Regions from separate parts of the Mycobacterium mantenii genome, predicted to be linked through region 3. Evidence: predicted binding sites of a transcription regulator. Region 3 holds the regulator's gene; each other region holds the start of a gene.
The links. The regulator LexA, encoded in region 3, represses DNA repair genes until DNA is damaged. The targets are predictions, from matches to a motif close to CGAACANNTGTTCG.

Region 1 (10,370 bases), 140 kb from region 3:
GGTGCGGCAAGGCCGCAAGCTGGCCACCGCGTTTCACCCCGAGATGACCGGCGACCGGCGCATCCATCACCTGTTCGTCGACCTCGTCACCGGCTGACGGCCCCTCCGGTGGTGGGTGTGAGTACGCAAGGCGCTAGCGGATGCGCTATCGCTTTCCGGGGGGCGCATATCCCCGCCCAGCGGTGACTCCTGGGGCCACTGCGACGGCTGGACAGACGCCGGGCCGCCCAACCCGACCGTCCACGTAGACTCGTCTGGCCACAAAAACAAGAAGACTTTCAGATAAGGACACCGATGAGCGGCCATTCCAAGTGGGCCACCACCAAACACCAGAAGGCCGTCAAAGACGCGCGCCGCGGCAAGGAGTTCGCCCGGCTGATTAAAAACATCGAGGTCGCCGCCCGCACCGGCGGCGGTGACCCGGCGGGCAACCCGACGCTGTATGACGCCATCCAGAAGGCGAAGAAGACCTCGGTGCCCAACGACAACATCGAGCGCGCCCGCAAGCGGGGCGCGGGCGAGGAAGCCGGCGGCGCCGACTACCAGACGATCATGTACGAGGGCTACGGGCCCAACGGCGTGGCGGTGCTGATCGAGTGCCTCACCGACAACCGCAACCGGGCGGCCGGCGAGGTGCGGGTGGCCGTGACCCGCAACGGCGGGAATATGGCCGATCCCGGATCGGTGTCCTACCTGTTCACCCGCAAGGGCGTCGTCACGCTGGAGAAGAACGGCCTGACCGAGGACGACGTGCTGACGGCGGTGCTCGAGGCAGGCGCCGAGGACGTCAACGACCTCGGCGACAGCTTCGAGATCATCTCCGAGCCGACCGACCTGGTGGCGGTGCGCACCGCGCTGCAGGACGCCGGCATCGACTACGAATCGGCCGAGGCCAGCTTCCAGCCCTCGGTCAGCGTGCCCGTCGACGTCGACGGCGCGCGCAAGGTGTTCAAGCTGGTCGACGCCCTCGAGGACAGCGATGACGTGCAGAACGTCTGGACCAACGTCGACCTCTCCGACGAGGTGCTGGCCGCCCTCGACGAGGAGTAGCTACTCGTACCCGTGCCGCATGTCCTCGACGATGCGCGGATTGTCCAGGGTCGACGGCTCCACCGGGCGCGGCCCGATGTCGCCGGAGAACACGGCGGCGGCGTCGAGCACCTGCTGGTTCAGGTAGCGCAGCGGGGGCGCATTGGCGGGCACCTTCGGTGCGGGCGCGGCGGCGGCGCGCTGCGCCAGGGCGAACCCCCAGTCGCCGAACGTGGGCACGTGCACGTGATAAGGCGTGACCGCGTAGCCGGCGGCCCGGATCGACGAGGCGGTCCGCCAATACGCCGTCGGGGTGGAGAAGGGACTGCCCGCCTGCACCACCATCAGCCCACCGGGGGCCAGCGCGCGGGCGACCAGCGCATAGAACTCCGTCGAGTACAGCCGGCCCAGGACGGGTGTGTCGGGATCGGGAAGGTCGACGATGACCGCGTCGAAGCGATCCACATCGGGTCGGCGCAACCAGTTCATCGCGTCCTCGGTCAGCACGGAGACTCGCGGGTTGTCCAGCGAACCGCCGTTCGCGTTGCGCAGCGTGGTGCGCGCGATGTCGATTACGGCGGGGTCGAGCTCGACCTGCACGATCTTGGAAATGCCTGGCTGGCGCAGCAATTCGCGAGCCGCCAGGCCATCGCCGCCGCCGAGCACCAGCACCGAATGCGCACCGTTGCCGAGGGCGGGGTAGACCAGGCTTTCGGTGTAGCGGTATTCGTCGCGGGTGGAGAACTGCAGGCCGCCGTCGAGGTACAGCCGGGTGTCGTTGCCGCGGCGGGTCACCACGATCTCCTGGTAGGCCGTGTGCCGGTAGGCGATGATCGGGTCGGCGTAAAGCCTTTGCCTGCTCGTTGTTTCGATGTCGGCCGAACGCAGCAGCAGGGTGGCGAGCAGTCCGGCCGAGGCGGTCAGCGCGCACAGCGCCAGCAGCAACTGGCGCGTCGAAACCACTTGGCGCAACAGGAAAATGGCCACGACGGCCGCCGCCCCCAGGTTGATCATGCCGGTGGCCGCCGCGCCTCGAATCATTCCCAGGTGTGGCAGCAGTAGGAACGGCCAGACCAGCCCGCCCAGCAACGCGCCGAGGTAGTCCGCGGCGTTCAGGTTGGCCAGGGTGCGGCCGGCATCGGCGGCACCCGCGGACCGTCCGCGCTGTAACAGCGTCATCAACAACGGCACCTCGGCGCCGACCAGGCCTCCGATCAGCGCCGTGCTCACCGCCAGCACCCACGTCGACCCGTCCACAAAGGCGAACACCACGTACAGTGCCGCCGCCGAGAGCCCACCGATGATACCCAGCAGCGCCTCGACGGCGATGAAGGTGATCGCGGCGTGCGCCAGCAGCGGTTTGACCAGCAGGGCACCCACGCCCAGCGCGGCGATGTAACCCGCGACGATTAGCGAGGTGGCGACGATCCCGCCGCCGTCGAGACTGGCCGACAGCGTCAGCAGCGCGAGTTCATAGATGATGCCGCACGCCGCGCACGCCGCCACGGCGGCCAGCAACAGCGCCCGCCACCGCCCCGACGCCGCCTCGGGCGGCGTCGCCTCGGGCGGCGTCGCCTCGGGCGTCCGCACATCGACAGCGCTCATGACACCGCCGCGGCGGTCACCCCTCCCACGGCGAGCAGTATCAGCGCCACCGCGAACGATCCCGGATGCAGCTCCGGCTCGTCGATGTGCTCGTGAAAACTGCCCGGTATCAGCAGATGCATGGCCAACAGCGCGATGCCCAGCAGGATGACCCCCATCAGCCCGTACACCGCCACGCCGACGAGGCCCTGGCCCAGCTGGCTATAGCTGTTGGCGATGGCGGTGATGATGACGACGGTCAGGGCGATGTACATCGCACCCGCCACCACGACAGCGTTGGGCCGGCGGTCGATGAACACCAACTGGCGCAGCTTTCCCGGGGTCAGCACGTCGACCGCGTAGAACCCGACGAGCAGCACGGCCATGCCGACCGCGAAGTAGAGGATCGTCGCGACCGCGCCTTTCAGCACGGGATTGAGGTCGACGGTGCCGATCTCGACGGCGAGGTACATGGTGCTCTCCTTTGCGGTGGTGCCGTCACTTGGTTCCGCCGGGGCCGCCGGGGGTGCCTCCGGCGCCGCCCGACGGGGATCCGGGGGAAAATCCGGGGCCCAGGAAGATGAAGGCGCCGTGGCTGTATCCGGCGCTCAGCGGCTCGACGCGGATGCTGCACGGGTAGTTGCCGTCGGGGCCGACGATCACGATGTTGTTGTTGTAGCGCAGGTACTCGGTTTTGTCGTTGTCGGCTCGCGCGTCGGGTTCCTGGTAGTCGGCCAGAGTGTCGGCCACCTGTTCGGGCGACCCCGTGCACTGGTAGCGGGTCCCGTTCACGTCGCGGGCGTATTCGTGATAGTGGCCGGCGACATACGACGCAATGTTCTTCTGCAGCAATATGATTCCGAAGATCAGACACGTCACCCCGGCGAGGCCCAGCACACCGGCGATCACGAACAGGCGATTGCGGCTCACGGGCGCCACCGGCTGGCGGTGTGCACCACCGTTCCGCCGCTGCCGGCGGGACGGTTCGGATAGAGATGCCAGGTCTGCCAGCGCCAGCCGGCGCCGTCAGGTTCGGCGGCCAGCGCGGTCAGCGCGGCGTCATCGCCGGGGAACGTGCCGCCCAGCCAGCCGGCCCCGCGGGCGCAACGGTCGCGCAGGTCCTGCGCGAGGCGACGAAAGCTCGCCTCGTCGTGGGTGTCGGTACAAGATTGCAGGCAGTAGCCGGGCGCGTCGGTGCGCGCGGGCAGGTCGGCCCCGAGAGTGCGTGCGGTGCAAGAGATTTCCTCGGAGAATCGGCCCGCCGCGTGCTCGACCGCGACGACGTGTGAGGCGCCGAGCACCCCGAGCAGGAGCGCGGCGCCACCGCCGGGGTGATCCAGCCTGCAGCTGGCCAGCGGCGTGGGGAGGGGCGTGTTGAGCGCCAGTCCCAGCCGTTCGCCGGATACGTCCGCCGGGGTCACGGCGAGCCGATGAAGGGGCACCGAGCAGACCTCGTGCCCTACGCCGAGGCGGGCGGGGGCGCCGCGTACACGGTGATCTCGCCGGGCGACACGGACTTGCCCGTCGACACCTCCCAGGGCATGTCGGACGCCCAGCGCTCGAACGAGAGCAGCACCGACTCGTCGGCGTTGGTGCAGTCGACGAATTCCATCTCGCCGCCGGCCGGCAGGCCGGTGGCGCCTTCGGTCGTGTAGGAGGCCCGGCCGCGTTCGGACTCGTGGAACATCACGCCGTCGACGACGTAGGGGTCGCCGGGCCGCAGCGGCACGTCCTTGCGGGTGACCCACATCGCGAGTTCGAGCCGCCCGTCGTCCTCCTCGACGCTGAACCAGATCGGCTGGTCGCCGCCTTCCAGCAGGTGCTCCCACCACACGAACGGGCCCTCGCGGTAGGTGACCGACCCGCGCACGATGTAGTCGACGCCGCCGTAGCTGACGACGGCGCCGGGGCCCAGTTGGCGCGGCCCGAACTGCGGCATCGCGTCGGACGCGAGTGGATCCGGACGTCCGTCCCGCTGGGCCGGTTGCTTGGGCCGCCGCAAAGCCACCACCAGCACCACGATGGATGCGATGAAGAGCGCCACGGCGATGATGAGCAGCAGAGATCCCACGCCAACCCTTCCGTTGCCACGATGCTTGAGCGAACGTGGGCTAAAGCTAACAGCTTTTTCGCGGGTTCGGCGCCCTAACGTCACCCCCGGGAATCGGCCGCGGCGCCGCGTGTCCTACCCGGACCCGTCGGGGCCGGCCGCTAGGCTATCGAACAGCTGTTCTACTAGTTGGGAGCGGGAATGCGGGTGATGGGCGTCGATCCCGGCCTGACCCGATGCGGTCTGTCGGTCGTCGAAAGCGGGCGCGGGCGCACGGTCGTCGCGCTGGACGTCGACGTGGTGCGCACGCCGTCGGATGCACCGCTTGCCGAGAGGCTGCTGCAGATCAGCGATACCGTCGAGCACTGGCTGGCCACCCACCAGCCGGACGTCGTGGCCGTCGAGCGGGTGTTCTCCCAGCTGAATGTGTCGACGGTGATGGGCACCGCCCAGGCCGGCGGGGTGGTCGCGCTGGCGGCGGCCAAGCGCGGCGTCGACGTGCACTTCCACACCCCCAGCGAGGTCAAGGCCGCGGTCACCGGCAACGGCGCGGCCGACAAGGCGCAAGTCACCGCGATGGTCACCAGAATCCTTGCGCTGCAAGCGAAACCGACACCTGCCGACGCCGCCGACGCCCTGGCGTTGGCTATTTGTCACTGCTGGCGGGCGCCGATGATCGCCCGGATGGCCGCGGCCGAAACCATGGCCGCCCAACAGCGACAGAAATACAAAGCCAAGTTGGATGCCAAGCTGAAGGCCGCGCGATGATCGCCTCGGTGCGCGGCGAGGTCCTCGAGGTGGCGCTCGACCATGTGGTGATCGAGGCCGCCGGCGTCGGCTACCGGGTGAACGCGACCCCGTCGACGCTGTCCACGTTGCGGACCGGGACCGAGGCGCGGCTGATCACCGCGATGATCGTCCGCGAGGACTCGATGACGTTGTACGGCTTCACCGACGCCGACAGCCGCGACCTGTTCTCGACGCTGCTGTCGGTGTCGGGGGTGGGGCCCCGGCTGGCGATGGCGACCCTGGCCGTGCACGACGCGGGGGCGCTGCGCCAGGCGCTGCACGACAGCGACGTCACCGCGCTGACCCGGGTGCCGGGCATCGGCAAGCGCAGCGCCGAACGGATGGTCTTGGAGTTGCGGGACAAGGTCGGTGCCGGCATAGCGGGCGCGCCGGGCGGCTCCTCGGTGGTGAACGGGCACGCGGTGCGGGGGCCGGTGGTCGAGGCCCTGGTCGGGCTCGGCTTCGCCGCCAAGCAGGCCGAAGAGGCCACCGACAAGGTGCTGGCCACCGAACAGGACGCGACGACGTCCGGCGCCCTGCGCGCGGCCCTGTCGCTGCTGGGTAAGTCCCGATGACCGACGACTACGGGGACGACTACGCCGAGCGGGAGGTCTCCGGCGCGCTGGCGCCCGGCGAGGGCGACATCGAGGTCAGCCTGCGACCGCGTTCGCTGCACGAGTTCATCGGCCAGCCGCGGGTGCGCGAACAGCTGCAGCTCGTCATCGAGGGCGCCAAGAACCGGGGCGGCACACCGGATCACATCCTGTTGTCCGGCCCGCCGGGACTGGGCAAGACGTCGCTGGCGATGATCATCGCCGCCGAGCTCGGATCCTCGTTGCGGGTGACGTCCGGGCCCGCGCTGGAACGCGCCGGTGACCTGGCGGCGATGCTGTCCAACCTGGTCGAGCACGACGTGCTGTTCATCGACGAGATCCACCGCATCGCCCGGCCCGCCGAGGAGATGCTGTACCTGGCCATGGAGGACTTCCGGGTCGACGTGGTGGTCGGCAAGGGTCCCGGGGCGACGTCGATTCCGCTGGAGGTGGCGCCGTTCACCCTGGTCGGCGCGACCACCCGCTCCGGCGCGCTGACCGGCCCGCTGCGGGACCGGTTCGGGTTCACCGCGCACATGGACTTCTACGAGCCTTCCGAGCTGGAGCGGGTGCTGGCCCGCTCCGCCGGAATCCTGGGCATCGAACTGGGCGGCGACGCGGCCGAGGAGATCGCCCGGCGCTCGCGCGGGACGCCGCGGATCGCCAACCGGTTGTTGCGCCGGGTTCGCGATTTCGCCGAGGTGCGCGCCGACGGCGTGATCACCCGCGACGTCGCCAAGGCCGCGCTGGCGGTCTATGACGTCGACGAGCTGGGCCTGGACCGGCTGGACCGGGCGGTGCTCTCGGCGCTGACCCGTAGCTTCGGCGGCGGCCCGGTCGGGGTGTCGACGCTGGCGGTGGCGGTGGGCGAGGAGGCCGCCACGGTCGAGGAGGTGTGCGAACCGTTCCTGGTCCGCGCCGGCATGGTCGCGCGGACGCCGCGGGGCCGGGTCGCCACCGCCCAGGCGTGGACGCACCTCGGCTTGGCCCCCCCGGCCGGGGTCACCGGCCTCGGGCAGGCCGGCCTGTTCGACTGATCGCGACCAGTAGGTAGCTGGGCCGTCGACGGCCCCGGATGCGTTTCGCGACCAAATCGTGACCTTCGCGCCGAGCCATGGCCCGAACGTTCGGGTAACCAGCCTCACAGCAGTGATATCTGTGAAGGAGGTTCCGATGAGGACCACGAGCCACGACTACGACCGCCCTCGCGCGCTGTACATGCCACGTACCCGCGGCGCGCTAACCGGGTCACTCCTGATACTCCTGGGTGCGTGGGGTGCCTTGGTGCCGTTCTTCGGCCCCAACATCGATTGGGTCTACATGACCGACCCGGCATGGACGTGGACCACGGCCAAGGGCTGGCTGGAGGTGCTGCCCGGGGCCGCCGCAGCGGTGGGCGGCCTGCTTGTGCTCATGTCCGGTAACCGTGCCAGCGCCGTGTTCGGCGGGTGGCTGGCGGTGGCCGGCGGCGCCTGGTTCGTCGTCGGCCGCGCGTTCGCATCGACCCTGGGCATCGGCGACGTCGGTCAACCGATGGCGGCGACGGACCTCAAACGCGCCCTGCTCGAGGTCACCTACTTCACCGGTCTGGGCGCCCTGATCGTGTTCCTGGGCGGGGCCGCCGTGGCCCGCCTGGCCGTTCGGCACGCACGCGACGTCGTGGTGACGCCCCCGGCGCCCGTGGCGGGCGAGGCCGTTCCGACGGCTGAGCCGGCCATGTACGACGAGACGCGCGCCCCGGCGGCGGCGCGGGCGGACGCCGCGGCGGCCGGGGCGGAGCCCCGCGGGCGCACCGGTCGTGGCTTGTTCCGTCGGCGCGCCGGCGGCGGCCTGTTCCACCGGCATCACCACGCGGGCGCGTAGCCGGTAACCAAGCACGGCGGGAGGCACCGGTAGCCCTGGGCTACCGGTGCCGATTCGCGTCAGGCTGGCCCGGCCAACCGCTGGTCGGTAAAGTTCACCGGCGCCGAAATATGCGCAATCCGGCCGCCGCGCCGGCCTCGACCAGCGAGGAGGAAGCGATGATCACCGCCGGATTGGTCGTCGCCGCGCTGGCGGCGTTGCTGCATGTCTACATCTTTGTGATCGAATCGTTGACCTGGACCTCGCCGCGCACCCGCGCCACGTTCGGCACCACCGAGGCCGAGGCCGAAACCACCAAGCTCCTCGCCTTCAACCAAGGCTTCTACAACCTGTTCCTGGCCATCGTCACCGGCGTGGGCATCGCCGCAGTTACCTTGGGGCACAAAGGCATTGGCGCGGCGCTCATCTTCGCCGGCGTCGGGTCGATGGCCGCGGCCGCGGTGGTGCTGGTCGCGTCCGACCGCGAGAAGGCGCGCGCCGCCGCGACGCAGGGCGCCTTTCCGGCGATCGCAATCGTGCTCTTGCTGTTCGGACTTCACTAGTAACACGAGTCTCAGCAGCCTCAAAAGCCACAGCTAGCGGTGGCTTTCGACTCTCCCGTGGGTTAGTAGTGGAAAGCGCTGGGTAACCATCCCAGGCCGGAATCAAGCCCGGTATTCAACGAGGGGATGTCATGAAATACGCAGAAGACGGCCAACCGCGCGGGCTGAGCATGCCGCGCTCGCGCGGCGCGGTCAGCGGATTGCTCCTGGTCATTTTGGGAGCTTGGGGGGCGTTAATACCGTTTGTTGGTCCGCATTTTAATTTCGCCTACACACCGGACCGGGATTGGGCGTGGAGCACAGCCCGCGGCTGGCTGGAGGTGGCGCCGGGAGCGGCCACCGCGTTGGGCGGTTTGTTGCTGATCGTCGCCGGGAACCGGGTCGCCGCCATGCTGGGCGGTTGGCTGGCCGTGCTGGCCGGCGCCTGGTTCGTGGTGGGCGGTCAGGTCGCACCATTGTTGGGCATCGGCTCCGCCGGTGATCCCATCGCCGCGACCGAACGCAAGCGCGCGGTGCTCGAGGTCACGTACTTCTCCGGCCTGGGCGCGCTGATCATCTTCGTCGGTGGCGTCGTGCTGGCGCGCACCGCCGTGCGACTGGCCCGCGACGTGCACCCGGTGGTGGGCGAACCCGCCGCTGCCGCGCCGAGCGTTGAGCCATACCGGGATTCGGTCTACGAGCCGGCCGAGGTCTCCTCGGGCGCGCTTACCAAGCCGCGATCCTCGGCGGACCCCGAGCCCAAGCGGGGATGGCGCCATAACCGTGCCGGCGCCGGGACGGGCGCCAAAGCCGCGTATCTGCGCTGGCCGCACCCGCAGCAGTAGTTTCCACACAAAACAAGTCGCCCAGCCCTGAAAAGGGCTGGGCGACTTGTTTTTCGGCCTACCTTAGAGCAGTCCGAGCAACTGCAGGTTGGTGATGTACTTGACGATGACCGGCGCCGAGACATGTGGAATGTCTTTGTCGGGGCCGATTTTCGCTTCCTGCACCGCCGCGCGGAACACATCGGTGGGCGCCATCGAGCCGTTGATCGGCACTGAAGGCTTCTGGTAGTTGTGCAACAACGGCAGCAGCGAGTACTGGCGCTGCCGATCCGGCAGGGCCCGCAGCGACATCTCGAACCGCCGCAGCCACTCGGAGTAATCGTCGATGCGCTCGATCGAATACCCGGCCTCGACAAGCCAGTCGATGTACTCGTCGAGTCCGACGCCGTCGTCGTACGGGTTCATCACGTGGTACGTCTGGAAACCGTTGTCGCTGTCGGTGATCTGTGCTCCCAGCGTCGAGATCGCGGCCGCGATGAACTCGACCGGCAGGCCGTCGTAGTGCGCCCGCTGCCGGTTGCCGTCGGCGTCGAGCTCGTAGAACGAACCGGGCGCGATACCGGTGGCGACCAGGCTCAGCATCAGCCGGGTGAACATGTCCGGCAGGTTGAGCTGTCCGGCATAGGTGGTGTCGGCCAGGATCATGTCGCAACGGAACACCGAGACGGGCAGACCGCACAGGTCGTGGGCCTCACGCAGCAACACCTCGCCGGCCCACTTGCTGTTGCCGTAGCCGTTGGCGTAGTTGTCGTTGATCTCGCGGGTGGCGCTGATCTGCCGGATGTCGGCGTTCTCGACGAACTTGCCCGGCTCGATCTGGTCACCCACACCGATCGTCGACACGTACGTGTACGGCTTCTGCTTGGACGTCAACGCAATCCGGATCAGCTCCGCGGTGCCCAGCGCGTTGGGCCCGAACAGCTCGCTGTAGGGCAGCACGTGGTTCACCAGCGCCGCCGGGTCGACGATGACATCGACCGTGTCGGCCAGCCGCTGCCAGGTCTGCTGGTCCAGGCCGAGGTTGGCCTCGCCCTTGTCACCCGCGATGACCTCGAGGTGGTCGGCGGCCAGCTTCTGGTAGTGCGCCAACAGCTTC
Region 2 (10,370 bases), 1.4 Mb from region 3:
GCCACAAGCTGGCAGGTCAGGGCGGTTTGTGGAGTCTCGCGGTGTTGCTGATCACGGTAGCCGGCTGTTCATCGAATCCGCTCAGTACCGCGCCACGCACCATCGAAGCGGCGCGCCCCGCCGTGTCGCCGCCGGCGTCGCAGCAGCCGGCCGGCGCGGTGCGGCCCCTTGCCGGTTCCGCCGCGGCGGCGGTCTTCGACGCCGGCACCCACCAGCTGGCCGTCCTGACGCCGGGCGCCGACCCGGCCGCGCCCGCCAGCGTCACCGTCTTCGGCGGACCGCAGGTCACACCCCACGTCGTCGGGCTGCCGGGACCGGCGGCCGCGTTGGCCGATGACGGTCACGGAACCGTCTACCTGGCCGCGCGTGGCGGCTACTTCGCGGTTGAGCTGGCCACCGGCCGCGCGACGCAGGTGGCCGTCGAAGATGCCTCCCAAACCGAATTCACCGCGGTGGCGCAGCGCGCCGACGGCAGGCTGGTGCTGGGCAGCGCCGACGGCGCGGTGTACACCCTTGCTTCTCCAACACCGGCCTCCCCGGCGCCGGGCACCAGTGCGGCCGTCGCCAATCACAATAAGATTTTTGCGCGCGTCGATTCCCTTGCTACACAAGGGAATACGACGATAGTGCTGGACCGTGGACAAACGTCGGTGACGACGATCGACGCCGACGGTCGTGCCCAGCAGGCGCTGCGGGCGGGGCGGGGCGCCACCACCATGGCCGCCGATCCGGCGGGCCGGGTGCTGGTCGCCGATACCCGCGGCGGCCAGCTGCTGGTGTACGGCGTGGATCCGCTGATACTGCGTCAGGCCTACCCGGTTCCGCAGGCGCCATACGGCCTGGCCGGTTCCCGCGCGTTAGCCTGGGTTTCGCAGACCGTTTCCAATATCGTCGTTGGTTACGATCTATCCACCGGAATTCCCGTCGAAAAGGTGCGTTACCCGACCGTGCAGCAACCGAACTCGCTGGCCTTCGACGAAGCGTCAGACACCCTGTACGTGGTGTCGGGTTCCGGTGCCGGAGTTCAGGTCATCGAGCACGCGGCGGGTACGCGTTGACCGCGGCGCGGCGGAGCAGGCTGCCCGCAGGCTGGGACACGGAGATGTCCGACGAATACGAATGGGCGCCGCTGCGCCTGCCTCCGGAAGTGACCCGGATCAGCGCGTCCACCCGATTGTCCATCGAGGCCGAATACCGCGGGTGGGAATTGACCAGGGTGCGGCTTTACACCGATGGTAGCAGGCGAGTTTTGTTGCGCCGCAAGAAGTCTCGTTTGGACAGCGCCAACTCCGAGGGGCGACGGCCCGACCAGCCGGAACTGTGACGGCCGCCCAGCCACGCGAAGGCGGACATCGGATGTACGGCGTGCTGCGGCGGCTGTTCTTTGTGATCCCGCCCGAGCGGATTCACACGCTGGTTTTCGCCTTGTTGCGTGGTGTCACAGCGGTCAGCTGGGCACGACGGCTGCTGAGCCGGCTGCTGGCCCCGGCAGATCCGGCGCTGGCCAGCACGGTGTTCGGGGTGCGTTTCCCCGGGCCGCTGGGGCTGGCGGCCGGCTTCGACAAGGACGGCCTGGGGCTGCTCACCTGGGGCGCGCTGGGCTTCGGTTACGCCGAGGTCGGGACGGTGACCGCCAACCCGCAACCCGGCAATCCGGCCCCCCGGATGTTCCGGCTGCCCGCCGATCGCGCCCTGCTGAACCGCATGGGCTTCAACAACCTCGGCGCCGGCGCGCTGGCGATGCGGCTTTCGCGGCAGCGGCCCGAAGTGCCGATTGGGGTCAACATCGGCAAGACGAAGGTGACGCCTGCCGACGCCGCCGTCGACGATTACCGGGCGAGCGCCCGCCTGGTCGGCCCGCTGGCGTCCTACCTCGTGGTCAATGTCAGCTCACCGAACACGCCCGGGCTGCGCGATCTGCAAGCGGTCGAGTCGCTGCGGCCCATCCTGTCGGCCGTGCTCGCCGAGACGTCCACACCGGTGCTGGTGAAGATCGCGCCGGATCTGTCCGATGCCGACGTGGACGAAATCGCCGATTTGGCAGTCGAATTGGGCCTGGCCGGCATCGTCGCCACCAACACCACGGTGTCGCGGCAAGGTTTGAACACACCGGGCGTCGACGAGCTGGGTCCGGGTGGTATCTCCGGGCCGCCGGTGGCACGCCGGGCCGTGGAAGTGCTGCGCCGGCTCTACCGCCGTGTCGGCGATCGCCTGGTGCTGATCAGTGTCGGGGGCATCGAGACGGCGGACGACGCGTGGGAGCGGATTACCGCGGGCGCGTCGCTGCTGCAGGGCTATACCGGCTTCGTCTACGGAGGAGGCTTGTGGGTCAAGAAAATTCACGACGGCATCGCGCAGCGGCTGCGCGACGGTGGTTTCGCCTCGCTCAGTGATGCCGTCGGCTCGGCGGCCCACCCACCGGATTGAGGAGTGCCCGTCCGGACCCGACCCGCAATGTGCCGCAATCCCGCGCCGCTGCGATCGCGCGGTCGAGCACGAGAAGGCCGCCGGCATGACGAACCCGTGCTGGTGATCGCTTAGGACCAGTAGAAAATCGGAAATAGATTTTCGCGGGACCCGCTCCACTCCTGGCTAGGCTGACTACCAGTTCGGCATAAGGAGCGGCTGGTGATCACGTTGGACCGCTTGGTGAACGTGCTTGGTGGTTATGGAGTCCGGTTGCGTTGGTCGTCGGTGCCCAGGTCGACTGAACTGCGCAGCGTGGTGATCCACGAATCCGCCCCGGATCGTGTGGTGGTAGGGGATGTGTTGCTGGCCATCGGTGCCCGCTCCCTCCGCGAAGCGGTGCAGTGGGCAGCTTCAGCGCGTGCTGTCGTGGTGTTGGTACGCGACGGTGAGGAGCCGATCGCGTTCGACAAAGACGCCGAGGTCGGCGCGGTCATGGTGGTCGACGAGACGGTCACGTGGAGCGAGGTGGGTGCGGTCGTCTACGGGCTGGTGCTCGAGGGCCGTGAGACTGAATCCGGTCGTGGCCCAACGGATCTGTTCGCGTTGGCCGATAGCCTGGCGGACGCTATCGGCAGTTCAGTTGTCATACACGATCGACTGTTGCGGGTGCTGGCGTATTCGAAACTGCAGCAACATGCCGACCCGGCGCGGGTGCAGACGATCCTGGAACGGCAGACACCGGAGCAGCTGCGCGCACTGTTTGATGCTCGGGGCGTGTTCGCACACCTGAGGGTCTCCGACGAGCCGCTGTTTGTCCCAAAGGACTCCGAACACGGCTTGATCGGGCGCATGGTGGTGGCGGTGCGCTCCGGCGGAGAGCTGATCGGGTCGGTGTGGGTCGCGTGTTCGGCGCCGCTGAACGAAGCGGCGCGCACCGCCTTGGCCGAGGGTGCGCACACGGTGGCCCTGCATCTTCTACGCTCGCGGGCCAGCGCCGATTTGGAGCGCCAAGTCGAATCCGAACTGGTGATCCGGTTGCTGGAGGGCACCGCTGATGCCGCCATGGTGGCGAGCAGGCTGGGTCTGCCGCACGACGGTTTGAGGGTGATCGCGCTGCAAGCGTTCATCGGCGATGACCGCGATGCCGCTCTGTTGTTGGCTTTCGAGCGTGCCACCACTGGGTTCGGCTGGTCACGGCCGGGGCGCAGCGCCTTGGCGGGCAATATCGTTTACACGCTGCTTCCCGGCGGGCAAGCGGCGGATGCGCGGCGCTGGGTAACCGGTTTGCGGGCGGCCCTTCCCAAACAGGTGACGGTGTTGGCCGGCGTAAGTGGCGGCGCTGAGGTGACAGACCTCGCCGCCGCACGCCAGGAAGCCGAGGAATGTCTTGCGCTGCATGAGATGTCACCCGGGATCCCGCCTCCGGTCTATGACGAGTCATGGGCTGACATCCTGCTGCAGCGGTTGCGCACCGCGGCGCGCTCCGGCCGGTCCCCATCCCGTGGGCCGGTGGCCGAGTTAGGCCGCCACGACCGCGCCCACGGGACCGACTACGCGGCCACGCTGCGGGCATGGCTGGCGGCCCAGGGCGACCCGACCGAGGCCGGTAAACAGCTGGGAGTGCACGAAAACACCGTGCGTTACCGGTTGCGCAAGATGGCCGAGATCACCAATCTGCCGTTAGGCGATGCCAGAAAGCGGCTGGCGATGATGATAGAACTCGCGGCTATCGACACCGACTGACCAGGGGCGCTGTCGGAACCCGATAACGCGCGGCCCCGTAGTTGTCTGGCTGCGGCAAAGCTGGCGGCGACCATCCGCACCATCATGAAGGTTGCCAACCCAGCGGGCAGGTTTGAGTGACGGCTGGTATCCGCCCGCCGCGCGGTACCGCAAACCCAGGCCGACTCTGCGATAGGAAAGTTTCGATGTCCACCTCAGACCCCGATCATCAATCGATCGCCGACCACCGACCAGATGATGACGCCGCGATGGAGACCTTCACCGTGCCTTTGCCGCGAAGGCTGTTCGTGCGGCTGTTTGGTCGCAATCCGCTGATACGCACCACGGACCGGGTGGAGGCGCTGATTTTGGTGTTGGCCGTTGCGGTGTCGCTGATCGCCGTACCTATCGGTGCAGCCGTGGGCACCGCGGTCCATGATTCTCGTAGCCGCCACTACGCCGAGCAGGTCCAGACTCGCCGCCCGGTGACCGCCACTGTCATCGGGGAGAGCCACACTCGCCGCAACCTTGAGAGCCCGACAGTGACGGTTCCTGCCCGATGGTTTGCCGCCGGGGCCGAACGCACCGGCGACGTCACCGCGCCGCTGACGGCCAAAATTGGCGACGATGTTGAGATTTGGGTAGATGACGAGGGCCTTCCCGTTGCCCGACCGCTGAATACCGCCCGCGACGAAGCGCTGACCTTCGCGGTAGCGACCTGGTGGGCCGTGAGCCTCTTGGCAGCGGCCCTATTTGCACGCGCACGGATCACCCTTGACCGAATCCGCTACGACCGATGGCAACGGAGCTTCGACCGCCTCGTCGAGCGACGATAAGCATCGCGTCCACCTTGTAATTCGCAGCACAGTCTCCGCGTGAGCGTCTGCGGGGATCGAGTTTCCGCATGTATGAGGCGCTCTCGCCACTTGGGCTGTAGCCGTTTCGGGGCGGCCTCGGCAGAGGCGTTGTCGGGGCGTGACAATGCTTCGCACCGCAGTTGTCGGTTTCCGGCAAACACCTTCGGGCCCGCATACGCCACCATGGAGTCAACCGCCTCACGAAAACCTTTATACCGCACCGGAATTTCGCCCACCATGGGCCTCCGAGTCGTCAGCGGCGGCTGCCTCCGTTGGCCCGCCCCTGACGACGCCTCTCGACAAACGAAAGGACATCGCTCAAAGTGACGAGCACCAAATCCATCTGGATGACACGACAGCAGTACACCCGATTGCGGAACAAACTCAACGCGTTGCGGTCGGGGCTGATCGTCGAAGTCCCCGACGACATGATGGACTTCGACGCTAATCGCTCAGCGCGACAGCGTCGTATTCGCGAGATACAGAACCTGTTGGCGAAGGCGGTCGTTGGCGAGGCGGGCGAGGATCCCGCCGGTGACTCAATCGCCGAACCGGGCATGGTTTTGACCATTCGCTACGACGTCACGGGCGAAACCGAAACTTTTCTGCTCGGCAGACGCGGCAGCGAAGGCGCCAAGATCAAGGTCTACTCGATGGCGTCGCCGCTGGGTCGCGCAATAGCCGGCGCGCGTCCCGGCGACCAACGCATTTACTCAATTCCGGGTGAGACAGGTCGACTGGTGACGCTGGTGGAGGCCGTGCCGTATGAAATGCACCTACGACAGGGGCTGGTCACAGGCAGTCCACCGCGACGCAACGTCAATAGCGGCCCGAGCACGCAACTGACGCAGCATATCTCGGAAACCAACCGCGCCAACCACGTTCGCGTCGCGCGGGCCGAAACCTTAAGTACCACATACGGAGAGCAACGAATATGACCAGCACACCACCCGTGTGGATTTCGCCGCACGGCTATGAGCGGCTACAAAGGGAACTGGCCAGGTTACGTATGTTGCACAGCAGCGCAAACGTTGACGGTCAGCCGGACGACAACGCGATCGCTGTCCAATTCGCGTGGCAGGCCAGGATCCAACGAATTCATGATTTGTTGGTCAATGCCGTCGTCGGCGAGGACCCACCCGACGACGGGATCGCCGAGCCCGGCATGGTCTTGACCGTCCGTTACGACGATACCGGTGACACCGAAACCTTCCTCCTCGGTGTTCGCGGCGCGGAATACAGCGACATCGAGGTCTACTCCAACGAGTCCCCGCTAGGCGCCGCGATCGCGGGCGCACGCCCCGGCGAACGACGCACCTATACCCTGCCCAGTGGTGCGACCCTGGACGTCACACTGCTTGAAGCGGTGCCGTACGGGGTTCACAAGGCCGGTTTGAAGTCATGGCCGATTATATGACCCCGATTCATCGCATCGCGCCTGAATATGTTGAATTACAACCACATACACCGGCAACTGGGCATGCACCGGGTGCCCAATCGTCCATCGCTGACGTCCCGCGCGCCCAGAGGTGATCACATGGTCTTCGAAGTAATCGACCCGGTGGCGATCATGTTCCTCTTGCTAGCGGGTTTAGGCCTGATCATGGCCGTCGCGTACGGACGCATGTGAGTCGGTCGAACTCGATGGCACATCTCGCTTGTCGGCTTCGCCCCGCTCGGCGGCGCGGCCACCCGGCGAGTCGGCGCCTTAAGCTGCGCCCGCTGCGTTGTCGCCTTCGCCGTCGTGCTCGCGCAGCAGATCCTCGGGGTGGTGGAAGGTGTTGGTGCGGGGTTGGCCGCGGTCTTGGTGTGGCGGTGGGATCCATTCGGTGTCGCCGTTGGCGCGTTTTCGGGTGGTCCAGCCCTTGTCGAGGAGCCGGTGGTGGGGTCCGCAGGCCAGGGTGAGTTGGTCGATGTCGGTGCGGTACGTCGTGGCCCACTCTTGGACGTGGTGGACCTCGCAGTAGTAGCCGGCGACGTCGCAGCCCGGTGCGGTGCATCCGCGGTCCTTGGCGTACAGGACAATTCGTTGCCCGGGTGAGGCCAGGCGTTTGGTGTGGTAGAGCGCCAGCGGCTTGCCCTTGTCGAAGATCGCCAGATAGTGATGCGCGTGGCGGGCCAGCCGGATGACGTCGGACATCGGTAGCAGGGTGCCCCCGCCGGTCAACCCGGTGCCGGTGGTGCGTTCGAGGTCGGCGAGCGTGGTGGTCACGACGATCGACGCCGGTAGCCCGTTGTGCTGCCCCAACTGTCCGCTGGCCAGCATCGCGCGCAGCGCGGCGTTGAGCCCGTCGTGATGGCGTTGGGCGGCACTGCGGGTGTCGCGGCGCACCGCCTCCTCGGACGGGGCGCCGTCCACGGCCGGGGTGTCGTCGTCGGGGTTGCACATGCCCGGGGCGGCCAGCTTGGCCAGCACCGCCTCCCAACTGGCCCTGGCTTCCGGCGTCAGCCATCCACTCAGCCGCGACATGCCGTCGGCCTGCTGGGTGCCCAGCACCAGCCCGCGCACCCGCGCGCGATCTTCGTCGGTGTAGCTGCCATCGGGATGGAGACAATCCATCAGGCGCCGGGCCAGCTTGGCGAACTGCTCGGGCCCAAACTCGCCGGCCTTGGCCGCCAGATGCTGCTCGGCGTGCACGCAGGTCTCGACGTCGACCGACTCGGGCAGCTGGTGAAAAAACCGCCGGATCACCGCCACATGATCGGCCCCGATCGCCCCGTCACGCTGGGCCGCCGCCGTCGCCGGCAATACCGGCGCCAACGGCGCACCGCTCAACGCCCGCCGCGGCCCCAGATCGGCCGCCTCAGCGATGCGCCGGCCGGCCTCGGCCCGGCTGATATGCAGCCGATCGGCCAACACCCAGGACAACTTGCCACCCAACTCCGTCGAATCCGACTGCTCGCCAACCTGATTGATCAGTTGATGCCTTGGCGTCTGGAGTTTGCGTGTTACGCATTCGAGTTTCTCCAAGATTCCCAGACGTTCCGGGTTGGTCAGTGCCGCATACGAATGCTCCTCAAAACGAGAAGCCACGGCGCACAACGTGTCGACGTCGTCCTGAATCTGCTCGCGGTCCGTCACGGTCATCTGCACGGCCCAATCGGCCGTGCGAACGGGCTGCACAGCTCGTACCTGGCTGCCTTCAACTGGCCGATCAGAAACGCGTACTCCCCGACCACGTCAAGCAGCTCGGCAGGCGTCAGTGCCTCATACAAGTGCCCCTGAAAGCGACTAATCGAACTCATGTTCGAATGCTACGACCGCCCACTGACAAATCACGCCGCGGTGGAACCACCGGGACGAAAGTGGCGCAAGTGATTTCGGCCCGACGCCCGACGCCCGACGCCCGACGCCCGAAGGCGAGAGCCTAAATCCACGCCCTACTTCTGTTCGTAGGTGGCGTGGATGACCGCCCGCGCGATGGCGTGCTGGAACAGGTTGAAGCCGAGGAAGGCCGGGCTGGCGTCCTCGGGCAGATCCAGCTTCTCGGTGTCCACGGCATGCACGGCGATGTAGTACCGGTGTGCGCCGTGGCCCGCCGGCGGCGCGGCGCCGATGTAGCGGCGCTGCCCGGCGTCATTCACCAAAGTCAGCGCATCCCCGGGCAGGTTGCTGCCGTCGCCGGCGCCCGCGGGCAGTTCGGTGACGTCGGCCGGCAGGTTGGCCACCGCCCAGTGCCAGAACCCAGAGGCCGTCGGCGCGTCGGGGTCGTAGACGGTGACGGCGAAGCTGCGGGTCTCGTCCGGGAATCCCGACCAGCTCAGCTGGGGGCTGACGTCCTCGCCGCCCGCACCCATGATCCCGCTGACTTGCGGATTGGCCAGCGGCTGGCCGTCGGTAACCGATTGCGAGGTCAACGTGAAGGTTGGCAGCTTCGGCAACGATGCGTACGGGTCAGGAGCAGTGCTCATGGCGGTCCTCTCGTGTGATCAGCGTGCGTTTGTCGTCTAGCAGTGGGTCAGGAAATGGGCCAGCACGTCGGTGCCGAACCGCAGCGCATCGATGGGTACCCGCTCATCGACGCCGTGGAACAGCGCGGTGAAATCCAGGTCCGGCGGCAGGCGCAGCGGGCTGAAGCCGAAACAGCGAATACCCAAGCGCGCGAAAGACTTCGCGTCGGTACCGCCGGAAAGCATATACGGCACGGTACGGGCACCCGGATCGAACGCCAGCACCGCGGCGTTCATGGCATCGACCAGGTCCCCGTCGAAGCCCGTCTCATAGGACGAGAAGTCCTTGATCCACTCGCGCGTCACGTCCGGCCCGAGCAGTTCGTCGATCTCGGCCTCGAAGTCCGCCTTGCGGCCCGGCAGAATCCGGCAGTCCACCACCGCCTCGGCAATCGCCGGGACGACGTTGGCCTTGTATCCGGCCTTGAGCATGGTGGGGTTCGCGGTGTCGTGCAGCACGGCCTTGAGCATGCGAGCCATCGGGCCCAGCTTTTCGATCGCTCCGCGCAGGTCACCCGATTCGGTGTCGAAGGTGAGCCCGGTCTCCTCGCTGACGGCGGCCAGGAATTGCGCGACCGTGTCGGTCAGCACGAGCGGGAACTGATGGCGGCCCAGGCGGGCGACGGCCTCGGCGACGGCGGTGACGGCGTTATGGTCGTGCACCATCGAGCCGTGACCGGCCGGGCCCCGGGCGGTGAGCTTCATCCAGGACAGCCCCTTTTCGGCCGTCTCGATCAGATAGAGCCGACGTTCGCCCCCGTCCCGGCGCCGCACCGTCAGCGAAAACCCGCCCACCTCGCCGATCGCCTCGGTGACGCCGGTGAACAGCTCCGGCCGATTGTCGACCAGCCACTGCGCTCCGAAGGTGCCGCCGTGTTCTTCGTCGGCGATGAACGCGAAGACCAGGTCGCGCGGCGGCACGATGCCCGCCCGCTTCAACTGGCGGGCCACCACGATCATCATGCCGACCATGTCTTTCATGTCGACCGCGCCGCGGCCCCAGACAAAGCCCTCTTTGATCGCGCCGGAAAACGGGTGCACACTCCATTCGGTCGGCTCGGCCGGCACCACGTCCAGATGTCCGTGGATCAGCAGCGCGCCACGCGAGCTGTCGGCGCCCGGCAGGCGGACGAACACGTTGCCGCGGCCCGGCGCGCCGGATTCGACATAGTGAGGCGCGTAGCCGACCTCCGCGAGCTTTTCCGCGACCCACTGCGCGCAGTCGGCCTCACCCTTGGTCGTCTCCGGTTCGCCGGTGTTGGTGGTGTCGAACCGGATCAACTTGCTGACAACCTCGACCACGTCGTCGCTCGAGTTGGTCGGCACCTCGGTCGCCCCGCTCTGAATGGTCACAACACCCTTTCCTACCATTGCCGAGGCTGGACGGCTCGACGCCGAGCATCGAGACGTCTCGAGGAGCTAAATTGGGTT
Region 3 (10,370 bases):
ACGTTCAAGACCGATCACTTCACCCACTACGAGGATCCCGAGCTGAGCCTGTACGCGATGCGCGACACGGTCGGCACGCCGTTCCTGTTGCTGTCCGGCATGGAACCGGACCTCAAGTGGGAGCGCTTCATCACCGCGGTGCGGTTGCTGGCCGAACGCCTCGGCGTGCGCCAGACCATCGGTCTGGGCACTGTCCCGATGGCCGTTCCGCACACCCGGCCGACCACCATGACCGCGCACTCGAACAACCCGGAGTTGATCGCCAACTTCCAGCCGTGGATCTCGGAGATCCAGGTACCCGGCAGCGCGTCCAACCTGCTGGAGTACCGGATGGGCCAGCACGGCCACGAGGTCGTCGGGTATACCGTGCACGTCCCGCACTACCTCACGCAGACCGATTACCCCGCCGCCGCGCAGGCGCTGCTCGAGCAAGTCGCCAAGACCGCGTCGCTGGAGCTGCCGCTGACGGCGCTGACGGAGGCGGCCGAGGTGATCCGGGCCAAGATCGACGAGCAGGTCGAAGCGAGCGCGGAGGTCGCTCAAGTGGTGGCCGCGCTTGAGCGCCAGTACGATGCCTTCATCGACGCTCAGGAGAACAGATCGTTACTAGCTCGCGACGAGGATCTGCCTAGCGGCGACGAGCTGGGCGCAGAGTTTGAGCGATTTCTGGCCCAACAGGCGGAGAAGAAGTTCGACGACGACGATCATGCCTGACCGACTTAGCAAGAGTCCCTAGCCACACCGGCCTTAGCCCGGCCCGACACCAAGGTTGGCGATATGACCGAGCGGAAGCGCAAAAACACGCTCCGCCCGGTGCGTGAAGTGACCGCACCCAAACTCGAGTTCCGCACCATCCACGGCTACAAACGGGCCTACCGCATCGCCGGTTCCGGGCCGGCGATCCTGCTGATCCACGGCATCGGCGACAACTCCACCACGTGGAACACCGTGCAGGCCAAGCTCGCCCAGCGTTTCACGGTGATCGCCCCGGATCTACTGGGCCACGGGCAATCCGACAAGCCGCGCGCCGACTACTCGATCGCGGCCTATGCAAACGGGATGCGTGACCTGCTCAGCGTGCTCGACATCGAGCGGGTCACCATCATCGGTCACTCGCTGGGCGGCGGCGTGGCCATGCAATTCGCCTACCAATTTCCGCATTTGGTGGAACGGCTGATCCTGGTCGGCGCCGGCGGCGTGACCAAAGACGTCAACTTCGTCCTGCGCTGGGCCTCGCTGCCGATGGGCAGCGAAGCGATCGCCCTGCTGCGGTTGCCGCTGGTGCTGCCCGCGGTTCAGCTCATGGGACGCGTCCTGGGTGTGGCGTTGGGCAGCAGCGGGCTGGGCCGCGACCTGCCCAACGTGCTGCGGATCCTCGACGATTTGCCCGAACCGACGGCGTCCGCGGCATTCAGCCGGACGCTGCGCGCGGTGGTGGATTGGCGCGGACAGATCGTCACCATGCTCGACCGCTGCTATTTGACCGAGGCCATCCCAGTACAGATCGTCTGGGGCACAAAGGATGTGGTGGTTCCGGTCCGGCACGCGTGGATGGCGCATGCCGCGATGCCCGGCTCCCGGCTCGAAATCTTCGAAGGATCGGGCCACTTCCCCTTTCACGACGACCCGGCGCGTTTCATCGACGTCGTCGAGCGCTTCATCGACTCCACCGATCCCGCCGAATACGACCAGGCCAACCTTCGCGGGTTGCTGCGCACCGGCGGCGGCGAGCGGGCCGTCTCGGGCCCCGCTCCCACTCGCGTCGCCGTGCTCAACGCCATGGGATCCGACGAGCGCAGCGCCACCTGATCACCTCGGTCGGGGCAACCGGCTCCGGCGCCGTACAGTCGGGCCATGGGGATCGACGTGACGGTGTTGCGGGTGTTCACCGATTCGGGCGGCAACTTCGGTAACCCGCTGGGCGTGGTGGACGCCCGCCAGGTCGACCCGGCGCACCGGCAGCGGCTGGCAACCCAATTGGGCTACAGCGAGACGGTTTTCGTCGACCTGCCGGCGGCCGGCTCCTCCACCGCGCACGCCAGCATTTTCACGCCGCGAACCGAACTGCCGTTCGCCGGCCACCCGACCGTCGGCGCGACGTGGTGGCTGCGCGAGGTCGGTTCGCCGATCAACACGCTGCAGGTACCGGCCGGGCTCGTGCAGGTGGGTTACGACGAACACCGCGCCAGCATCAACGCCCGCGCGCAGTGGGCACCCGACTTCGCCCTGCACGAATTCGCTTCGCCCGACGAGGTTCTGGCCGCGGATCCGGCGGACTTTCCCGACGATGCCGCCCACTACCTGTGGGCCTGGGTCGACCGCGCGGCCGGGTCGCTGCGGGTGCGCATGTTCGCCGCCAACCTCGGTGTGGTCGAGGACGAGGCAACCGGTTCGGCGGCGATGCGGATCACCGATTACCTGAGCCAGAGCCTGCGGATCACCCAGGGCAGGGGCTCGGTCATCGACACGACGTGGAGCGCCGAAGGCTGGGTCCGGGTGGCCGGGCGGGTCGTCAATGACGGTGTGAGACACCTGGACTGACGGCGTCGCACGCCCTCGGAGGGCTCAGCGCTGCCGGTGCAGCACCGCGGCGAGGTGGTCCTGCAACGGTTGCCCGACCGCACCCATCTGCACCGTGTAAGAGAGCTCGTCGCCGTCCACGCGGAAGGAACGACCCAGCGCCGTCACCTCTTTGGCACTAGGAGTCAACCCGACGGTCGTGGTCGACATTTGCATTTCGATGAGATCACCGGTGACCGAGTAGGTGCCGACCTCGATTTCGGTGATGCCGCTGGGATGCGCCAGAACCAGTTCGACGTGGCCCGGTTGGGGCACGCGAAGGTAGCCGGTTTCGGCGTGCAGCGGCTTGCCGTCGGCTGCCGCCTTGGTTTTCTGCCCGTACGCCAGAAACGGTTTGCCGACATGGGAGAACACGACTTCTTCGAGATAGTCGAAGGGCGGGATCGTCGGGTACTTACCCGCGCCCTGGCCGGACCAGGTCCCAAGCAGGGGGGCCAGCGCCGCGAGGTCGGGATGCAAGTCAGTGGGCATGGAACCGAGCCTAGCCCGCTGAGGAGCCAGCCCGGTTTTCGTCAGCCCGGGGTCGCCACTCCCCGGTGCTCCCGAAGCGCCTGGATTTCACGCTCGAAATCGTCCGCGGACTCAAAGGACCGATACACCGAGGCGAACCGCAGGTAGGCCACCTCGTCGAGGTCGCGCAGCGGCCCCAGAATGGCCAAGCCGACCTCGTGACTGGGGATCTCCGGCGAACCCGCGGCGCGCACGGTGTCTTCGACCTGCTGGGCCAGCAGATTCAGCGCGTCGTCATCGACCTGACGCCCCTGGCAAGCCCGGCGCACGCCGCTGATGACCTTCTCCCTGCTGAACGGCTCGGTGACGCCACTGCGTTTCACCACCGCCAGGACGGCGGTCTCCACGGTGGTGAACCGTCGTCCGCACTCGGGACAGGATCGGCGGCGGCGGATCGCCTGCCCTTCATCGGTTTCGCGCGAGTCGATCACCCGGGAGTCGGGATGACGGCAGAACGGACAATGCATGACCGCTCCTTCACCGTGACGAGGTACCGCAGGACTCTGAGCGTACCCGCGCGCTGACCTGCACGGCTAATGGAGCCGCCCGACGTACGGCCTCACCACTCGCGTCCGAGGGCGCCCGTCCAGAGTCGCTTTCGCACAACGGCTGTCAGCCGACCGGGGCGATCAGGGCCTGACCCGCCATCAGGGTGGGCGAGTGCAAATCGTTCAGTTCACGGATGCGGTCGGCGACCTGAGTGGTCGGCGCGTCGGGCGCCACCCGGTGCGCGAAGTCCTGAAGCGACTCCCCCGCGTCGACGCGGACGACGGCGAGCCGGTCCGGAACGTGCGCCGCCGACGTCGTGGAGTCACCGTTGAGCGCCTGGCCGACGTTCGCGACCAGACCCAGCCACAGCGTGATCGCCCCGGCGGCCAGTGCCAACCCGATGGTCGAAGCCCAGGTGGCCGAACGCCTGCGGTGGGGAGCTACGGACATTGCCACCCCGGTGCCGTAGTAGCGCGTCGGCGCAACCGCCGGCCGCGACGGCGCGGGCCTGCGAGGCCGGGTCAGGCCGTCTCGTCCATATCGAGCACCCTGGACGGGACCGTTGATCGGGCGCCGAAGACTGCTGGTACGCGGCGCAGGCGTGTGGATGACTGTCATCTTCGTTCCTCCGGTCAACTAACTCTCGCTCGTGTGTTCGACTCTAATCGCTTGTATGTTCGAAGCCCGAACATTTGAGCGAAGCGTGTCGCACGAGCAAACGCTAGATCACACCACCGACAAACTTCGCCGGTCACTGTTGGGCCTGCAGTTCAAATACCCGATATCCCCAAAAGTTACACACGTGTGATTCACCGGCTATAGGGTCTTGATCCACCAGCGGCAGGGACTTTTGGCCCTCATGCGCCCCAGGCGACACGCTACTCGAACACATGTTTGATTCTTGTTCGCGGTACCGCTACATTCAGTGCCATGGGCGACAGCAACGACAATTCACCGGCCGATCCCGACGGCCGGTTGCACTCCGTCGATACCTCGCTGACCGAACGGCAGCGCACCATTCTGAATGTCATCCGCGCCTCGGTCACCAGCCGCGGCTACCCGCCGAGCATCAGGGAGATCGGCGACGCCGTCGGTCTGACGTCGACGTCGTCGGTGGCGCACCAGCTGCGCACCCTGGAGCGCAAGGGGTACCTGCGCCGCGACCCGAACCGCCCGCGCGCGGTCGACGTCCGCGGGGCCGACGACGACGTGGCGGCGCCCGCCACCGAGGTGGCCGGGTCGGATGCCCTGCCGGAGCCCACGTTCGTCCCGGTGCTCGGGCGCATCGCGGCCGGCGGCCCCATCCTTGCCGAAGAGGCCGTCGAAGATGTCTTTCCCCTACCGCGCGAATTGGTCGGCGAAGGAACGCTTTTCCTGCTCAAGGTGGTCGGAGACTCGATGGTCGAGGCCGCGATCTGTGACGGCGACTGGGTGGTGGTGCGTCAGCAGAACGTCGCCGACAACGGCGACATCGTCGCGGCGATGCTTGACGGCGAGGCCACCGTCAAGACATTCAAACGCGCCGGCGGTCAGGTGTGGCTGATGCCGCACAACCCGGCGTTCGACCCCATCCCCGGCAATGACGCGAGCGTGCTGGGCAAGGTTGTCACGGTCATCCGCAAGGTGTGACCCGCCCAGGCCGAATCAGTCGGCCCTGGTGAAGCCGTTGGCCAACGCGACTTCTTCGCTCGACAGCCAGATCTCGGCGAGCGTGTCCTGATACAGGTCGCTGCCCGGCGTGTAATACAGGCCGTAACGAGCGCTGGCCTTGATCGGGTACCCCTCGGGCGCCTGGTACGGGTCATCGAGCGGCAGGTGAATCGTGGGGCGTCCGTCCGGGCCCGCCAAACCGTTCTCCGAGCCGTCCTCGTCGTCCGCGGCGGCGTGCCGACCGCTTCGTGCCAGCGTCCCGGCCGCGACCGCACCGGCTCCCGTCCCGACGTCCGCGGGGGTCTCCTCTAGGGACTCGACGTCCTGCTCCGGCGTTGCGAGCTCGTGGTATTCGTCCTCGGGCTCGGCGGTTTCCAGGGCGCCGGTCACGGCTTCGGTGTCCGGCGGGGTGTGCGGAACGGCGACGTCGGCATACTCGTCCTCGGCATACTCCGTGTCCGCGTAGCCAGCATCGTATTCATCCGCGTCGACGTATGCGGCGTCGTCGGCCGTCTCGGACTCGGCGACCTCGGGAACGCCGTCGGTGTAGTCGGTGTAGTCGGCTCCGGCATCGGCATAGTCGGCCTCCGACAGCATCTCCTCGGAGACGACCGGGATGGAGTCGGTGACGATCGCGTCGGGATCAGCGTCGGTGAACCCGTATTCACTCTCGGCCGGCATCTGACGTTGCCAGCTGACCCGCGCGGCCTCCGGTGCCGGTTCGGGCTGCTGCGGCGCGCTCAGCCGGAGCGGCTCGGCGTCGAGGTCGGAATCGTCCCGCCCCCAGGGCCCTTCGGCGTCATAACCGAAATCCCCGCCGTGCTCGGGCGCGTAGCCCGCGGCGTCCTCGTGCCCGGACCGGCGCCGGCGCCAGACGAACAGCATCCACACCAACAGCACGAGCAGCGCCAGCACCGGAATTGCGGCCATCAGCCACCACCAGTGCCAGGTGAATTTCTTGGGATGCGCCGGCACGGCCGAAGTGCTCGGCTGATTCTGGCCCGACACCTGCAGGCCCGACAGCAACGGCGCCAGGTTGGCCGGTTCCGTAGTGAACGTGTTCTTCGCCCGGTTCCACGAAATCTTGCCGCCGGTGAACTGCTGCGAGATCACATCGCCGCTCACGGACTGGTCGCCGACCGGCGCACCCAGTTTGCCGGCGGGGGCGCGCAGCTTGTCCCATGCGGCCCTCATCGCCCCGCGCACGACGAACGCGCCGTGGTCGGAGGTCCAGAAGATGACCGGCTTGTCGGCGGCGGAGAAAGTGCAGATGCGGCTGGAAGGCCCGATGCCGCCGTCGGTTTCGTTGGTGGTGGGGAATCCCAGGTCGCTGCCGACCGGTCCGCCGAGCGACTCGTATTTGGCCAGGATGTCGCTCTCGACGGCGTTTGCGCCGGTGGCCGGGGTGAAGAACACCTTGCCGCCGGCGAAGTTCTGGGCGATGCCGTCGCCGCCGACGGGATATTGCCCGCCCTGCTTGGCGCCCAAGGGTCCGGTGGGTCCGCCGGCCGCGCGCCAGGCCGTGTTGATCGACGCGGTGGGATCGATCGCCACCTGCAGGCCCTTCAACTGGTCGGCCAGCGCCGGCGGCTCGGTGGTGAACTGCTTCGTCTGCCGGTTCCACGACACCTGGCCGCCGCTGAAGTTCTGCGACGACACCTCGCCGGAGTAGGTCTCGTCGCCGACGGGCACCCCGAGCACCCCGCCCGAGCTGCCGAGCTTGTCCCAGGCGGTGTTGAGGGCGCCGCGCACCACGTGCGGGCCGTGCTCGGGGGTCCAGAAAATCACCGGCTTGTCGCTGGCCGAGAATGTGATTACCCGGCTGTCCGGACCGGCGAGGCCGGGCACCTCGTTGATGGTCGGGAAGCCCAGATCGCTGCCCGCCGGCCCGCCGAGCGACTCGTATTTGTCCAGGACGGGCCCGTAGGCGAATTTGGCCCCGGTGGCCGGGGTGAAGAACATCTTGCCGCCGTCGAAGTCCAGGGCGAAACCGTCGCCGACGGGGTAGACATCGCCCTTGCGGGCACCCAGCGGCGACGTGTCACCGCCGGCCTTGTCCCATGCGGCCATGATCGCCGCCTCGGCGTCGCCGATCGGGCTCGCTACCGCCGTGGGGGCCAGCAATACGGTGGCCAGTGCGGTAGTCGTCAAGCTGACCAGCGCGCTTCCGATCAGCCTGCGCATGTGACCTCTCTGCACCTTCACCAAGCCTCCCAGCCGGCGGATATGGCTTTATCTGCGGCTATGCCCTTACCTGCATAGCCGGCGAGCGGGCCGGGTGTGCGCGGGAAAGAAACCCGCACGCGATCAGCCTTATCGCCGGGCTCGCATAACTTTGCTCCAGCCAACAAGAAATGCGAAGTCAAATCACAAATTCTACAAAAACGGATACCACACCGATGTCGAAATGATGCCGGGCCACGGCCCAATTGCGACGAACAGCGCCACGGTTCACGCGAGGTTGCCGATGCCGCAGACAAAAGGGAGGGCCAACGCGGGATCGGGGCGCGCCGCCGGACTGCCGACTCGCACAGCAGAATTGCGCCGGTCGCGGTGGCGCGGGGCGCGCACGCCGCCACCGGCGACGCGCTCATGAGCCTGACTATGCGCGATGGCGCGGTCGGCACACCAGAAACACATGTGCCGACGGTACGTGAGCCGTCGACGCATTCACGCCATACCCCGGCGCGACGGACCAATCATCCGCACCGGTCGGTTTATCGCTCACCGGCAATAGCGCCGCGCCCAGTCGACCGCCGAATGTTCGTCGCGCCCTGCGATTGCCGAACATTCCCGCGCCGTTATCGCCCGCGGGGGTTCGCGGTCGCGGACCGCGGTCCAGCAAACGAAACGCTATACGCCGAGGCTGCGGCCGATGATTTCCTTCATGATCTCGGTCGTGCCGCCGTAGATGGTTTGCACCCGCGCATCCAGATAGGCACGGGCAACGGGATATTCACGCATGTAGCCGTAGCCACCGTGCAGTTGCAGGCAGCGGTCGATCAGGTGCACCTGCTTTTCGGTGCAGTACCACTTGGCCATCGCGGCCTGTTCGGCCGTGAGTTTGTGATCCAGGTGCAGGCGAACGAATTCGTCGACCATCATCCGTACCACGGTCGCTTCCGTCGCCAGTTCGGCGAGCACGAAGCGGCTGTTCTGGAAGCTGCCGATCGGCTTGCCAAATGCCTTGCGTTCCTTGGTGTATTGCAGGGTCTGCTCGAGCACCTGCTCCATCGCCGCGGCCGCCATGATGGCGATCGAGATCCGTTCCTGTGGCAGGTTCTGCATCAGGTAGATGAAGCCCATACCCTCTTGGCCCAGCAGGTTTTCGGCCGGCACCTTGACGTCGGTGAACGACAGCTCGGCCGTGTCCTGCGCGTCGAGCCCGATCTTGTCCAAGTGGCGCCCGCGCTCGAAGCCCTCCATGCCCCGCTCGACGGCGAGCAGCGAGAAGCCCTGCGCACCCTTCTCCGGGTCGGTCTGTGCGACCACAATCACCAGGTCGGAGTTGATTCCGTTGGTGATGAACGTCTTTGATCCGTTGAGCACATAATGGTCGCCCTGCTTGACCGCGCGGGTCTTGATGCCCTGCAGGTCGCTGCCGGTTCCCGGCTCGGTCATCGCGATCGCCGTAATCAGCTCTCCCGTACAGAATTTCGGCAGCCAGCGCTGCTTCTGCTCCTCGGTGGCCAGGGCCAACAGGTAGGGCGCCACGATGTCGTTGTGCAGGCCGAAGCCGATGCCGCTGTAGCGGCCCGCGGTGGTCTCCTCGGTGATGATCGTGTTGTACCGGAAATCGGGGTTGCCACCGCCGCCGTACTCTTCGGGCACCGCCATGCCCAGGAAGCCCTGCTTGCCCGCCTCTAGCCACACACCACGGTCGACGATCTTCGCCTTCTCCCACTCGTCGTGGTACGGCGCGACGTGGCGCTCGAGGAAGCCCCGGTAGGACTCACGGAACAGGTCGTGCTCTGGCTCGAAAAGCGTGCGCTGGTATTTGATGGCGCTGCTCATTGGAAGACCTCCGGCGACTGGGATTTCTGCAGCCCAACATATACCAACCGGACGGTTGGTAGGCAGCTGGCGGGGTCGGCTACCGTCGCGCTTCGGCGTCGCGAACGGTCGTGCGCCGCACGGATCGCCCGATTACGCGGCGCAAACGCCCGTCAGCGAGCCGCGAACTCGCGCAGCCGACCGGCCAGGGCCACCGGGACCCGGGCCCTGATGCGGGTGCCCTCGGCGTTGTGCTCCTCCTGTTGGACTCGCCCATCGGCGTGCAGGCGGGCCACCAGATCGCCGCGATGGTACGGGATCACCACATCGACGGCCGTGTCGGCGGGAACGGCGAGCTCGGCGATCCGGCGGCGCAGGGCGTCGATACCGTCGCCGGTGCGCGCCGAGACGAACATGGCGCCGGGCAGGGCGTGACGAAGCTTGGCCAGCGTCAGATCGCTTGCGGCGTCGATCTTGTTCACCACCAACAGCTCGGGCGGTGGCTCCCCGTCGTGGTCGGCCCCGTAGTCGGCGAAGACTTCGGAGACCACCTGGCGGACCGCGTTGATCTGCGCCAGGGGGTTGACGTCGGAGCCGTCGACGACGTGGACCAACAGGTCGGCGTCGACGACCTCCTCCAGCGTGGAGCGGAAGGCCTCGACCAGCTGGGTGGGCAGGTGCCGGACGAACCCGACGGTGTCGGTGAGCACGTACGGCCGGCCGTCCTCGAACTCGGCTCGCCGGGTGGTGGGTTCCAGGGTGGCGAACAGCGCGTCCTGTACCAGCACCCCGGCCCCGGTCAGCGCGTTGAGCAGGCTCGACTTGCCGGCGTTGGTGTAGCCGACGATGGCGATCGAGGACAGGTCGCTGCGCAGCCGGCGGCTGCGCTGGGTGTCGCGGACCTGCTTCATCTCTTTGATCTCGCGGCGCAGCTTGGACATGCGCTCGCGGATGCGCCGCCGGTCGGTCTCGATCTTGGTTTCACCGGGACCGCGCAGGCCCACGCCTCCCCCGCTGCCGCCGGCCCGGCCACCGGCCTGCCGGGACATCGACTCACCCCAGCCGCGGAGCCGCGGCAGCATGTATTCCATCTGGGCCAGCGATACCTGTGCCTTGCCTTCCCGGCTGGTGGCGTGCTGGGCGAAGAT

Region 1: the regulator LexA is predicted to act here: its motif matches at 4,834-4,847, upstream of ruvC (crossover junction endodeoxyribonuclease RuvC).
Region 2: the regulator LexA is predicted to act here: its motif matches at 8,226-8,239, upstream of G6N50_RS07960 (HNH endonuclease signature motif containing protein).

What each region holds. Positions count from the first base shown of each region.
Region 1 covers NZ_AP022590.1:489,108-499,477, forward strand. The annotation lists gene pdxT (pyridoxal 5'-phosphate synthase glutaminase subunit PdxT) at 1-97, shown strand, start outside; gene G6N50_RS02585 (YebC/PmpR family DNA-binding transcriptional regulator) at 295-1,050, shown strand; gene G6N50_RS02590 (polyamine aminopropyltransferase) at 1,051-2,634, opposite strand; gene G6N50_RS02595 (DUF350 domain-containing protein) at 2,631-3,086, opposite strand; gene G6N50_RS02600 (DUF4247 domain-containing protein) at 3,112-3,543, opposite strand; gene G6N50_RS02605 (DUF2617 family protein) at 3,540-4,055, opposite strand; gene G6N50_RS02610 (DUF4178 domain-containing protein) at 4,073-4,684, opposite strand; gene ruvC (crossover junction endodeoxyribonuclease RuvC) at 4,865-5,431, shown strand; gene ruvA (Holliday junction branch migration protein RuvA) at 5,428-6,027, shown strand; gene ruvB (Holliday junction branch migration DNA helicase RuvB) at 6,024-7,082, shown strand; gene G6N50_RS02630 (hypothetical protein) at 7,219-7,908, shown strand; gene G6N50_RS02635 (DUF1304 domain-containing protein) at 8,067-8,450, shown strand; gene G6N50_RS02640 (hypothetical protein) at 8,582-9,274, shown strand; gene car (carboxylic acid reductase) at 9,338-10,370, opposite strand, start outside.
Region 2 covers NZ_AP022590.1:1,782,616-1,792,985, forward strand. The annotation lists gene G6N50_RS07925 (YncE family protein) at 9-1,058, shown strand; gene G6N50_RS07930 (DUF5703 family protein) at 1,055-1,324, shown strand; gene G6N50_RS07935 (quinone-dependent dihydroorotate dehydrogenase) at 1,357-2,427, shown strand; gene G6N50_RS07940 (PucR family transcriptional regulator) at 2,629-4,152, shown strand; gene G6N50_RS07945 (Rv1733c family protein) at 4,338-4,967, shown strand; gene G6N50_RS07950 (GreA/GreB family elongation factor) at 5,312-5,926, shown strand; gene G6N50_RS07955 (GreA/GreB family elongation factor) at 5,923-6,405, shown strand; gene G6N50_RS07960 (HNH endonuclease signature motif containing protein) at 6,697-8,076, opposite strand; gene G6N50_RS07965 (YbhB/YbcL family Raf kinase inhibitor-like protein) at 8,370-8,900, opposite strand; gene G6N50_RS07970 (M20/M25/M40 family metallo-hydrolase) at 8,937-10,310, opposite strand.
Region 3 covers NZ_AP022590.1:345,895-356,264, reverse strand. The annotation lists gene G6N50_RS01770 (proteasome assembly chaperone family protein) at 1-714, shown strand, start outside; gene G6N50_RS01765 (alpha/beta fold hydrolase) at 778-1,809, shown strand; gene G6N50_RS01760 (PhzF family phenazine biosynthesis protein) at 1,855-2,541, shown strand; gene G6N50_RS01755 (peroxynitrite isomerase) at 2,566-3,051, opposite strand; gene nrdR (transcriptional regulator NrdR) at 3,093-3,557, opposite strand; gene G6N50_RS01745 (LysM peptidoglycan-binding domain-containing protein) at 3,703-4,197, opposite strand; gene lexA (transcriptional repressor LexA) at 4,510-5,208, shown strand; gene G6N50_RS01735 (LGFP repeat-containing protein) at 5,224-7,413, opposite strand; gene G6N50_RS01730 (acyl-CoA dehydrogenase family protein) at 8,083-9,243, opposite strand; gene hflX (GTPase HflX) at 9,396-10,370, opposite strand, start outside.